Regions from separate parts of the Shewanella litorisediminis genome, predicted to be linked through region 2. Evidence: predicted binding sites of a transcription regulator. Region 2 holds the regulator's gene; each other region holds the start of a gene.
What was found. The regulator LexA, encoded in region 2, represses DNA repair genes until DNA is damaged. The targets are predictions, from matches to a motif close to TACTGTATNNNNATACAGTA.

Region 1 (3,284 bases), 1.3 Mb from region 2:
GCTGCTTTTCCAGCGCCAGCGCCTTGCCCTGGCTCGAAAGAACCTTCTCTTCGTACTCTTTCAGCTCCGGAGTGATGTAGCGTTCAGTGTTTTTCAGGGTCTGACGGCGCTGATAGGCGATGGGCACCAAGGCCGATTGGGCTCGGCTGACTTCGATGTAGTAGCCATGCACCCGGTTAAAGCCGACTTTGAGCGTGGCGATGCCGGTGCGTTCTTTTTCGCGCTGCTCCATCTGCTCTAAATAGTCGATGCCGCCATCGCTGAGCTTGCGCCATTCATCCAGTTCATTGTGATAGCCTTCGCGAATGACGCCGCCATCACGAATAAGTACCGGCGGATTATCCACTATGGCGCGGCTTAAGAGCGCGTGCTCGTCCGGAAAGTCCCCAAGGAGAATATTCAGTGACTTCAGATGGCGTGCTTCACAGCCCTGAAGACGTGCGCGGATAAGCGGCAAAATGCCGAGGGCATCTCTTAGTCTGGCAAAGTCTCTTGGGCGGGCGCTTCGAAGCGCAAGACGCGCCAGGATACGCTCGATATCGCCAAGGGCTTTAAGTTCTGTGCGAAGGTCTTCGTAGAGGCCGGTTTCCAGTAATTCCTGTACGGCATGCTGGCGACCGCGAATGGTATCGTGACAGCGCAGTGGTTGATGGATCCACCGCTGCAGCATACGGCTGCCCATGGCGGTGACGGTATTATCGAGCACGCTGGCCAGGGTGTTTTCGCGGGAACCAGACAGGCTGACAGTAAGCTCCAGGTTGCGGCGGGTGGCGGCATCCAGAATGATGCTGTCGCCCTGATTAAAGCGAACAATGGAATTGATATGGGGCAGGGCGGTACGCTGGGTATCCTTCACATACTGCATCAGGCAGCCAGCTGCCTGCAGTGACAGACGCGCATCGGCAATGCCAAAACCACGCAGATCGCGGGTACCAAACTGTTCAAGCAAAAGCTTGATACAGGTATCGTAGTCAAATTCCCATTCGGGGCGCCGGCGCTTACCCTTGATATGGTTAATCAGTCCCATATCACCAAAGTCTTCGCTGTATAAAAGCTCGGCAGGGCTGGTGCGCTGCAGTTCTGCTTCAAGGGCTTCGCGGCTTGGCAGTTCGGCGATAACAAAACGACCTGACGCTACATCGAGCGTTGCAAAACCATAACCTACTTTGCCCTGATAAACGGCTGCAAGCAGGTTATCCTGGCGCTCCTGCAGCAGGGCTTCATCGGTAAGGGTGCCTGGAGTTACCACTCGAACGACTTTACGCTCCACCGGGCCCTTTGAAGTAGCCGGGTCGCCAATCTGCTCACAAATGGCTACTGATTGGCCCAACTGCACCAGTTTGGCGAGGTAACCTTCCACCGCGTGATAGGGGATACCCGCCATGGGAATAGGGTCGCCACCACTCTTTCCCCGGGCTGTCAGGGAGATGGCAAGCATCTCAGAGGCTCGCTTGGCGTCATCGTAAAAGAGTTCATAAAAATCGCCCATGCGATAAAACAGCAGCATATCCGGGTGCGCTGCCTTCATGGTCAGATACTGACGCATCATGGGGGTGTGTTTTTCGAGATCAAGCAGGTCTGTGCTGTTCATTGCCACTCTGTTATTGCGATGGGAATTGTCAGGTCAAAGCCTGTGCAGAACCGAGGTAAAGCCTATGGGCGCCAAGTCTACCAAGTTTTTTGACAAAGTGATCCTTTTCAATTCAAGGCGATGAAAGGGGGCATTTCATGGTGGCTGGAAAATTATTTCATACAGGGGTTGATACTGTATGATTGTACAGTATACTAGCTTTCAATATGTACAAATACACAGGGCTTTTGCCTGAACCGCATTAACCGTTGCGTCTTCACAGCGCTTGCTGTGTGTGAGAGGGAACAATGAAAATAGATCCAAACAAAGAGAAAGCACTGGCCGCCGTCCTTGGTCAAATCGAAAAGCAATTTGGCAAAGGCTCCATCATGAAGCTGGGTGAAGACCGCTCCATGGATGTGGAAACCATCTCCACCGGCTCGCTGGCTCTGGACGTGGCTCTTGGCGCAGGTGGCCTGCCAATGGGCCGTATTGTGGAAATCTATGGTCCTGAATCATCAGGTAAAACCACCCTGACTCTCGAAGTGATTGCTGCGGCTCAGCGCCAGGGTAAAGTGTGCGCCTTTATCGATGCCGAACATGCCCTCGACCCTGTATATGCCCGTAAGCTGGGTGTAGATATTGATAACTTGCTGTGTTCTCAGCCCGATACCGGTGAGCAGGCGTTGGAAATCTGTGACGCGCTGACCCGCAGTGGCGCCGTTGACGTAATTATCGTCGACTCAGTCGCAGCCTTGGTTCCCAAGGCCGAAATCGAAGGCGAAATCGGTGATTCTCACGTAGGTCTTGCGGCCCGTATGATGAGCCAGGCCATGCGTAAGCTTGCCGGTAACCTCAAGCAGTCCAACACCCTGCTGATCTTCATCAACCAAATCCGTATGAAGATTGGTGTGATGTTCGGCAACCCTGAAACCACCACAGGTGGTAACGCGCTGAAGTTTTATGCTTCTGTACGTCTGGATATTCGCCGCACCGGCGCCATCAAAGAGGGCGACGAAGTAGTTGGTAACGAAACCCGTGTGAAAGTGGTGAAAAACAAGATTGCCGCACCTTTCCGTCAGGCAGACTTCCAGATTCTCTATGGTCAGGGCATTAACCGCACCGGTGAGCTGGTTGACCTTGGCGTGCTGCACAAGCTGATTGAAAAGTCAGGCGCCTGGTACAGCTACAAGGGCGACAAGATTGGACAGGGCCGTGCAAATGCCACCAAATTCCTGACCGAGAATACAGAGCTTGCCGCAGAAATCGAAAAGACATTGCGTGAAATGCTGCTGTCCCACAGCTCATCATCAGCAAGTGCCGACCAAGTAGAAGGCGATGAAAACATTGATTTCGAAACCGGAGAAGTGTTCTGAGCCAGGAACTGATGAATCACGCCTTGGCATCTCTCGCCAGGCGTGATCACAGCCGCAACGAACTTAAGCTTAAGTTGCTCGCCAAGGGGCATGATGCCCTTGAAATTGAGCGAGTACTGGATGAGTGTGAAGCCAAAGGTTATTTGAACGATAGCCGCTATGGGGCATCTGTTGTTCGCTCATCGGTACTGAAAGGCCACGGCGCCGCCAGAGCACGCCAGGCCATGATAGCCAAGGGGTTGGATAAAGAAGTTATCCAAAGTAATCTCGAAGGCTGCGAAGTGGATTGGTACGCCCAGGCCCGGGCCAAAGCGCTGAAAAAATTTGGCGCAACCAAA
Region 2 (3,284 bases):
TACGCCGGGCAGACCCATACCATTGGGCTGGTGGCATGCGGCGCAGCTTGCCATGTACACCTTTTCACCCAGTGCCATCAGTTCTTCCATGGAAAGGGTTTGATTCAAAGCGGCGGCCGCCTCGGCTGCGGCGTTGCTTGCCAGCTGCTTTTGGTTTTCAACCCAGGCGTCAAACTCTGCTTCGGGCAATACCTCAACCACGATGGGCATAAAACCGTGGTCTTTACCGCACAGTTCGGCACATTGGCCGCGGTAAATCCCGGGTTTATCTACCCGTGTCCATGCTTCGTTGATAAAGCCCGGATTGGCATCTTTTTTAACAGCGAACGCAGGCACCCACCAGGAGTGAATGACATCGTCGGAAGTCATCAGGAAACGCACCTTGCGGTTGGTCGGCAGCACAAGGTGTTTGTCCACTTCCAATAAGTAATGCTCACCCTTGGCTTCAGCCCCTTCGATTTGGCTTCTGGGCGTAGCCAGGATGCTGTAAAAACCGAAATCGTGGTCGAAGTAATCGTAGTGCCACTTCCATTGGGAGCCGGTTACCTTGATGGTCAAGTCGGCATTGGACGGGTCTTCCATAGCGATGAGGGTTTTGGTTGCCGGAATAGCCATGGCAATCAGGATCAGGAAGGGCACCAGAGTCCAGGCGATTTCGACCTTGGTACTTTCGTGAAATTGGGCTGCGACGGCCCCTTTGGATTTGCGGTGGTTTATCATGGCGTAAATCATGGCGCCAAAAACCACAACACCTATGGCACAGCAGATGTACAGGATAGTCATGTGCAGGCCATAGACCCTGCCACTTATCTCAGTAACACCCTGTGTCATGTTGAGCGGCATGTCAGCCGCAAGGATGGGCGGGGCCATTAAAGCCACCGCGAAACAATACAACCATTGCTTCACAAGACATCTCCTCTGTCAATTGCATCAAGCAACTACAAAGAAGAGCCACACAGTAAGTCTCTGCTCTATGCAAACTCTTCGGTTCCCACAAAAAGCAACGATGACTTCAAAGTGCGTTGGCGGTTGGTATCTTATTTAATGAATTACAGCCTTGTTCACCACACTTGCACCTACAGCTGAATATATCGGTCAAAAACGCAATATCCATGGCGCAAGCCTCAGATACAGCGACGACATAATCGCCCGGATATAACAAACAAATCGTTGTTAACCTGAACTACATTACTTGCAGTTTAAATATTGATCAAGATCACTTTATTTTCTAATTGTCTGAAAAAATTATTGAAAAAAAGCCCCAGTAAGGGGCTTAAAGGGATGTAAAGCTGATCAGTGCAGGGAAGATGCACAGCGAAGGGGATGACTTAATTCGGGTCTAACAGCAAAGGGTCTGGATTGTAAGTGAGCATTTACATTTTCAAAAATTACGCCGAGTGCCACGGCATTTTTTGCTACCAATGCCAGTCTGCGTTTATCTCTGGGGTCAAGCTCGTTTGTCCAGCAAAGCACAGCGCTGGAGGTGCCGTTGGTCAGCGCTTTTTCCATCGCCCAAAGGGTTTCAACTTCGTCTTTGGCATGGACAAGCAGCACACGGTCCATGCGCACACCGGCCTGTGCCAGAGTGGCTTTAAGCCCGATGTTGGGTGGGCTGATAAGCACTATCCAACGGCCTTCCAGGCTTAAGCGTGCCAACTCGGGGGCAAGCTGCAGTATCTCTTGACGCCCCTGTGACTGGGTTGATTGGGTGATTACCTGAGATGTACTGCAAACGTCCTTGGCTGGTGCGTCTGTCCACAGACCAGGATGACGGGGTGCGTTACCAATCAGCTTGTTCATAGCCAATCTCCGTTGCGGATAACACCTACGGCCAAGCCTTCAATGGTGAGACTTTGGCTGGCAAGATCCACTCTGATAGGGGCAAATGCCTCGTTCTCTGCGTGGAGGAACACCACATTACCCTGCTTCTCGAAGCGTTTTACCGTGACATCGTCTTCCACGCGGGCAACCACGACCTGGCCGTTACGGGCCTGGTTCATCTTGTGTACTGCCAGCAAATCGCCGTCGAGAATACCAATGTCTTTCATACTGTCACCGCGAACCCGCAGCAGAAAATCGGCATGGGGTCGGAACATGGCAGGATCGACCTGATAATATTGCTCAACATGTTCCTGGGCCAGAATAGGTTCACCGGCCGCCACCTGACCAATCAGGGGTAAACCTGGGTCTGGCTGATCTTCCAGCTCATCACCCGCCAGCCTGATACCCCGCGAGGTGCCTGGCATAATCTCGATGCAGCCCTTTTTGGCCAAAGCTTTAAGGTGCTCCTCGGCGGCATTGGCACTTTTAAAACCGAGTCTGGATGCAATTTCTGCCCGGGTAGGGGGCATGCCGGTTTCGGCGATGTTGCGTTTGATTAGGTCCAGGATCTCGGCCTGGCGAGGCGTCAGCGGTCTCATGGTCATTCCTGTTTTTCTATACAGTTACTGTCAGTATATACAGTATTTTAATCAGCGCAAGTATTAACCATTTTTCAGATTATTGGCTAATGGCTGTGGCTGTCTGATATTCTATTGCGCTATTGATTGAAGCCAGGTTCCCAATATCAGCATGTCAGCACACGAGTCTTTTTGGTTTAAGTCTTTGCGTTGGATCCAAAAGCAGTTGGTACACACCATAGTGGTACCTCAGGATCCCTTCGCCGATTTGAATCTCGATCCCTCCCGCCCCTTGGTTTACGTGATGAAAACTGAGTCTGTGAGCGATATCGCTGCGCTTCACGAGGTGACCGGCAAGTTAGGGTTACCCAGCCCCTATCAGATGCTCGAGGTCGATGGGATCAAGACCCCTCGGGTTGTTTGCCTTGAAGGCAGAAAGCCGCTGTTTGGCAAGCGAGACAGCAACGAGCCTTTTTTGCAGACCTTTCAGCAATTGCTGGCCCTGCACCGTCAGCAGCAAGAACTCGACATACAGCTGGTACCCGTGAGTCTGTATTGGGGACGTACCCCGGGGAAAGAAGACGACACTATGCGTGCGGCAGTGCTTGAACGGGAAGATCCGACCTGGCTGCGTAAGTGTTTGATGATTTTATTCCTGGGGCGTCACAACTTTGTGCAGTTTTCCCGCGCCGTTTCACTTCGTCACATGGCCGATGAGCACGGCACCGATAAGCGTATTGCCCACAAGTTAGCCCGCGTCGCACGCGTCCATTTCCGCCGGCAGCGTAAAGTGATGACTGGGCCTGTGTTACCGAATCGTCAGGCCATGTTCCATGCGCTGCTGAAATCAGACAACCTGAAAAAGGCCATCGCCGAAGAGGCCGC
Region 3 (3,284 bases), 1.5 Mb from region 2:
AACCTGCTCGCCGATGAGCTGCAGCAAGTGCAGAGCGCCCATCTGAGCGCCGATCAGGTGTTTGATGCCGTGGCCAAGGTGCACGCTCAAACCCGTGGTGCTTATGCGGTAGTGGCCATGATTGTTGGCGAAGGTCTGGTGGCTTTCCGTGACCCCAATGGCATTCGCCCGCTGGTGCTCGGTAAAAATGAGACCGCCACCGGCACAGAGTACATGGTGGCCTCAGAGAGTGTGGCCCTGGATGCCGTGGGTTTTGAAGTGATCCGCGATGTTGCACCGGGCGAAGCCGTATACGTCACCCTCGACGGTCAGCTGTTTACCCGTCAGTGCGCCGAAGCGCCTCTGTACTCTCCCTGTATTTTCGAGTTTGTTTACTTTGCCCGTCCAGACTCCACCATCGACAAGGTGTCTGTCTACGCCAGCCGCGTAAACATGGGCGCCAAACTGGGCGAGAAAATCAAGAAAGAATGGTACGACAACGACATCGATGTGGTTATCCCCATTCCTGAGACCTCCTGTGATATCGCACTGGAAATCGCCCGTGTGATGGACTTGCCTTATCGTCAGGGCTTTGTAAAGAACCGCTACATTGGCCGTACCTTTATCATGCCCGGTCAGCAGGAGCGTAAGAAGTCAGTACGCCGTAAGCTCAATGCCATCAACACCGAGTTTAAAGGCAAAAATGTGCTCCTGGTGGACGACTCTATCGTGCGTGGTACTACCTCAGAGCAGATCATCGAGATGGCCCGCGAAGCCGGTGCCAAGAAGGTGTATTTTGCCTCTGCAGCGCCTGAAATTCGTTTCCCCAACGTGTATGGCATCGACATGCCCACTTCCAATGAGCTCATTGCCCACGGACGTGATGCGGATGAGATCGCCAAACTGATTGGTGCCGACGGTATTATCTTCCAGGACCTGCCGGATCTGGTTGAAGCCGTGCGTATGGAAAACCCTGAGATCAAGCGCTTTGAAACATCCGTATTTGATGGTGATTACATCACAGGCGATGTGACTCAGGCGTACCTCGACCACCTCACCCAGCTGAGAAACGATGATGCCAAGGCCAATCGTAACAGCGACGTGGGCACTAACCTTGAGCTGCACAACGTGTGTCATCCCTAATCCTCTTACGGATAAAGAGGGTTTGATAACACTTCACGGCTAATCAAAACCAGCACTCAGGTGCTGGTTTTTGTTTTCAAGGATTCGGTAAGTCAAACCCACATGGATTTGGCAAAACATATCAGCCAAACCGCAAATAAGCCGCCAGTGCCGAAATGGGTAAGCGGCTTTGCCTGCAGACATTGTCCAACGATAAAACATAATGGCAGCAGTATCAGTGGCCAGCCTGTTTGGGGAAGACACAGCAGTAGTGCGAGCAACAAAAGCACGGCATACAGCAGCCATTGATGACGAATAACAGAGACTGAGCTTTGCATAGGCGAGTCCGGTATCGGTTGATATCGGTTATTTGAGCTTTGATGAGAACTATTCTCAACAAAATTTACACTGGATCAGGTTAAATCTGACCCTGGCTTTAACCCGCTGGGATTGCGCGTTGCGTCCGCCGGGGATTTTCGCTACATTTACTGTAAATTCATCCAGTGTTTTAGGCCCGAATATCCCGCCATGATCCTCTATATTGCCGAAAAACCCAGCCTCGGCCGCGCCATTGCTGAGGTGTTGCCCAAACCCCATAAAAAGGGTGATGGGTATATTGAGCTGGGTAACGGCGATTGTGTGACCTGGTGTATTGGCCATTTGCTTGAGCAGGCCGAGCCGGATGCTTATTCTCCCGAGTATAAACAGTGGCAGCTTGCCCATTTACCCATCATTCCCGACGAGTGGAAACTCACCCCGCGAAGTTCAGCCAAAGCCCAATTGGCGGTGGTAAAACGCCTGATCAAGCAGGCATCTTCCCTGGTACATGCAGGCGATCCGGATAGGGAAGGGCAGCTCCTGGTAGATGAAGTGATTTCCCATGCCAAGGTTTCTGCATCCAAACTGGCATCTACCCAGCGCTTGTTGATTTCGGATTTAAACCCCGATGCGGTGCGCCGCGCATTGGGGCAGCTTCGCAGCAACAAAGAGTTTGTGCCGCTTGCCACTTCGGCACTGGCGCGCAGCCGTGCCGATTGGCTCTATGGCCTGAATATGACCCGAGCTTATACGCTCCAGGGCCGAAAGGTGGGTTATGCCGGTGTCTTGTCTGTTGGGCGGGTGCAAACCCCATTGTTGGGGTTGGTGGTGCGCCGGGATCTGGAAATCGAGCACTTTGAGCCCAAAGACCACTATGAGGTGCTTGCTCACATTACCACAGACAAGGGCGAGTCTTTCTGTGCCAAGTGGCAACCCAGCGAGGCTTGTCAGCCCTACATGGATGAAGAAGGGCGGGTGCTGTCACGCCGCCTTGCAGAAACCGTGGTTAACCGCATTGACGGTAAGCCTGCGCTGGTGAATCAGGTTAGCCACAAAGACAAGAAACAGGCGCCACCTTTGCTTTACAGCCTGTCGGCGCTGCAAATCGATTGTGCCAAACGCTTTGGCATGAGCGCGAAAGAGGTGCTGGATACGGCGCAGAGCCTTTATGAGCGCCACAAGCTGATTACCTATCCCCGCTCTGACAGCCGTCATCTGCCCAAAGAACAACTTTCTTTGGTACCTGATGTGGTAGCGGCCATCAGCGCAAATGCGCCTGAGCTGCTCGACAGCGTGCCACCGCCCAATCCGCAGCTGGTGTCCAAGGCCTGGGATGACAGCAAGGTGGACGCCCACCACGCCATAGTGCCCACGGGGAAACGCGCGGCGCTGTCGCAGCTGAATCAGCGGGAGCGTCAGCTTTATTTGCATATTGCACGGCAATATCTGGCGCAGTTTTATCCCCATCGTCTCCTGTCGGATACCGAGATTCAGCTCACTATCGAGGGCGGAAGTTTTCTCGCCAAGGCGTCGGTTGAACGCGCTGCAGGTTGGCGGGTGTTGTTTCAGCGCAGCGGTGCGCAGGAAGAAGCTAAAGATCCGGAAGAAACAGACACCAGCCAAAAGACGCCCTTGCCAGCCCTGAATAAGGGCGATATAGCCCAGTGCTGCCACGGTGAGCTGCTGGCCAAACAAACCCAGCCCCCAAAACATTTTACCGATGCGACCTTGCTCAGTGCCATGACAGGCATCGCCCGTTATGTAAGCTCACCGGACATTAAACGCATCTTGAAGGATACAGATGGCCTGGGCACTGAAGCGACCCGTGCCGGGATCATCGAACTCCTGTTTAAACGTGGCTTTTT

Region 1: a site for LexA is predicted at 1,764-1,783, ahead of recA (recombinase RecA). Genes of this name have one in related genera too.
Region 3: a site for LexA is predicted at 1,588-1,607, ahead of JQC75_RS10995 (DNA topoisomerase III). Genes of this name have one in related genera too.

The regions. Positions count from the first base shown of each region.
Region 1 is NZ_CP069213.1:1,142,660-1,145,943, forward strand. It holds gene mutS (DNA mismatch repair protein MutS) at 1-1,591, opposite strand, end outside; gene recA (recombinase RecA) at 1,879-2,946, shown strand; gene JQC75_RS05045 (regulatory protein RecX) at 2,958-3,284, shown strand, end outside.
Region 2 is NZ_CP069213.1:4,034,954-4,038,237, reverse strand. It holds gene coxB (cytochrome c oxidase subunit II) at 1-906, opposite strand, end outside; gene JQC75_RS17915 (cell division inhibitor SulA) at 1,294-1,800, opposite strand; gene lexA (transcriptional repressor LexA) at 1,797-2,420, opposite strand; gene plsB (glycerol-3-phosphate 1-O-acyltransferase PlsB) at 2,572-3,284, shown strand, end outside.
Region 3 is NZ_CP069213.1:2,513,998-2,517,281, reverse strand. It holds gene purF (amidophosphoribosyltransferase) at 1-1,122, shown strand, start outside; gene JQC75_RS10995 (DNA topoisomerase III) at 1,630-3,284, shown strand, end outside.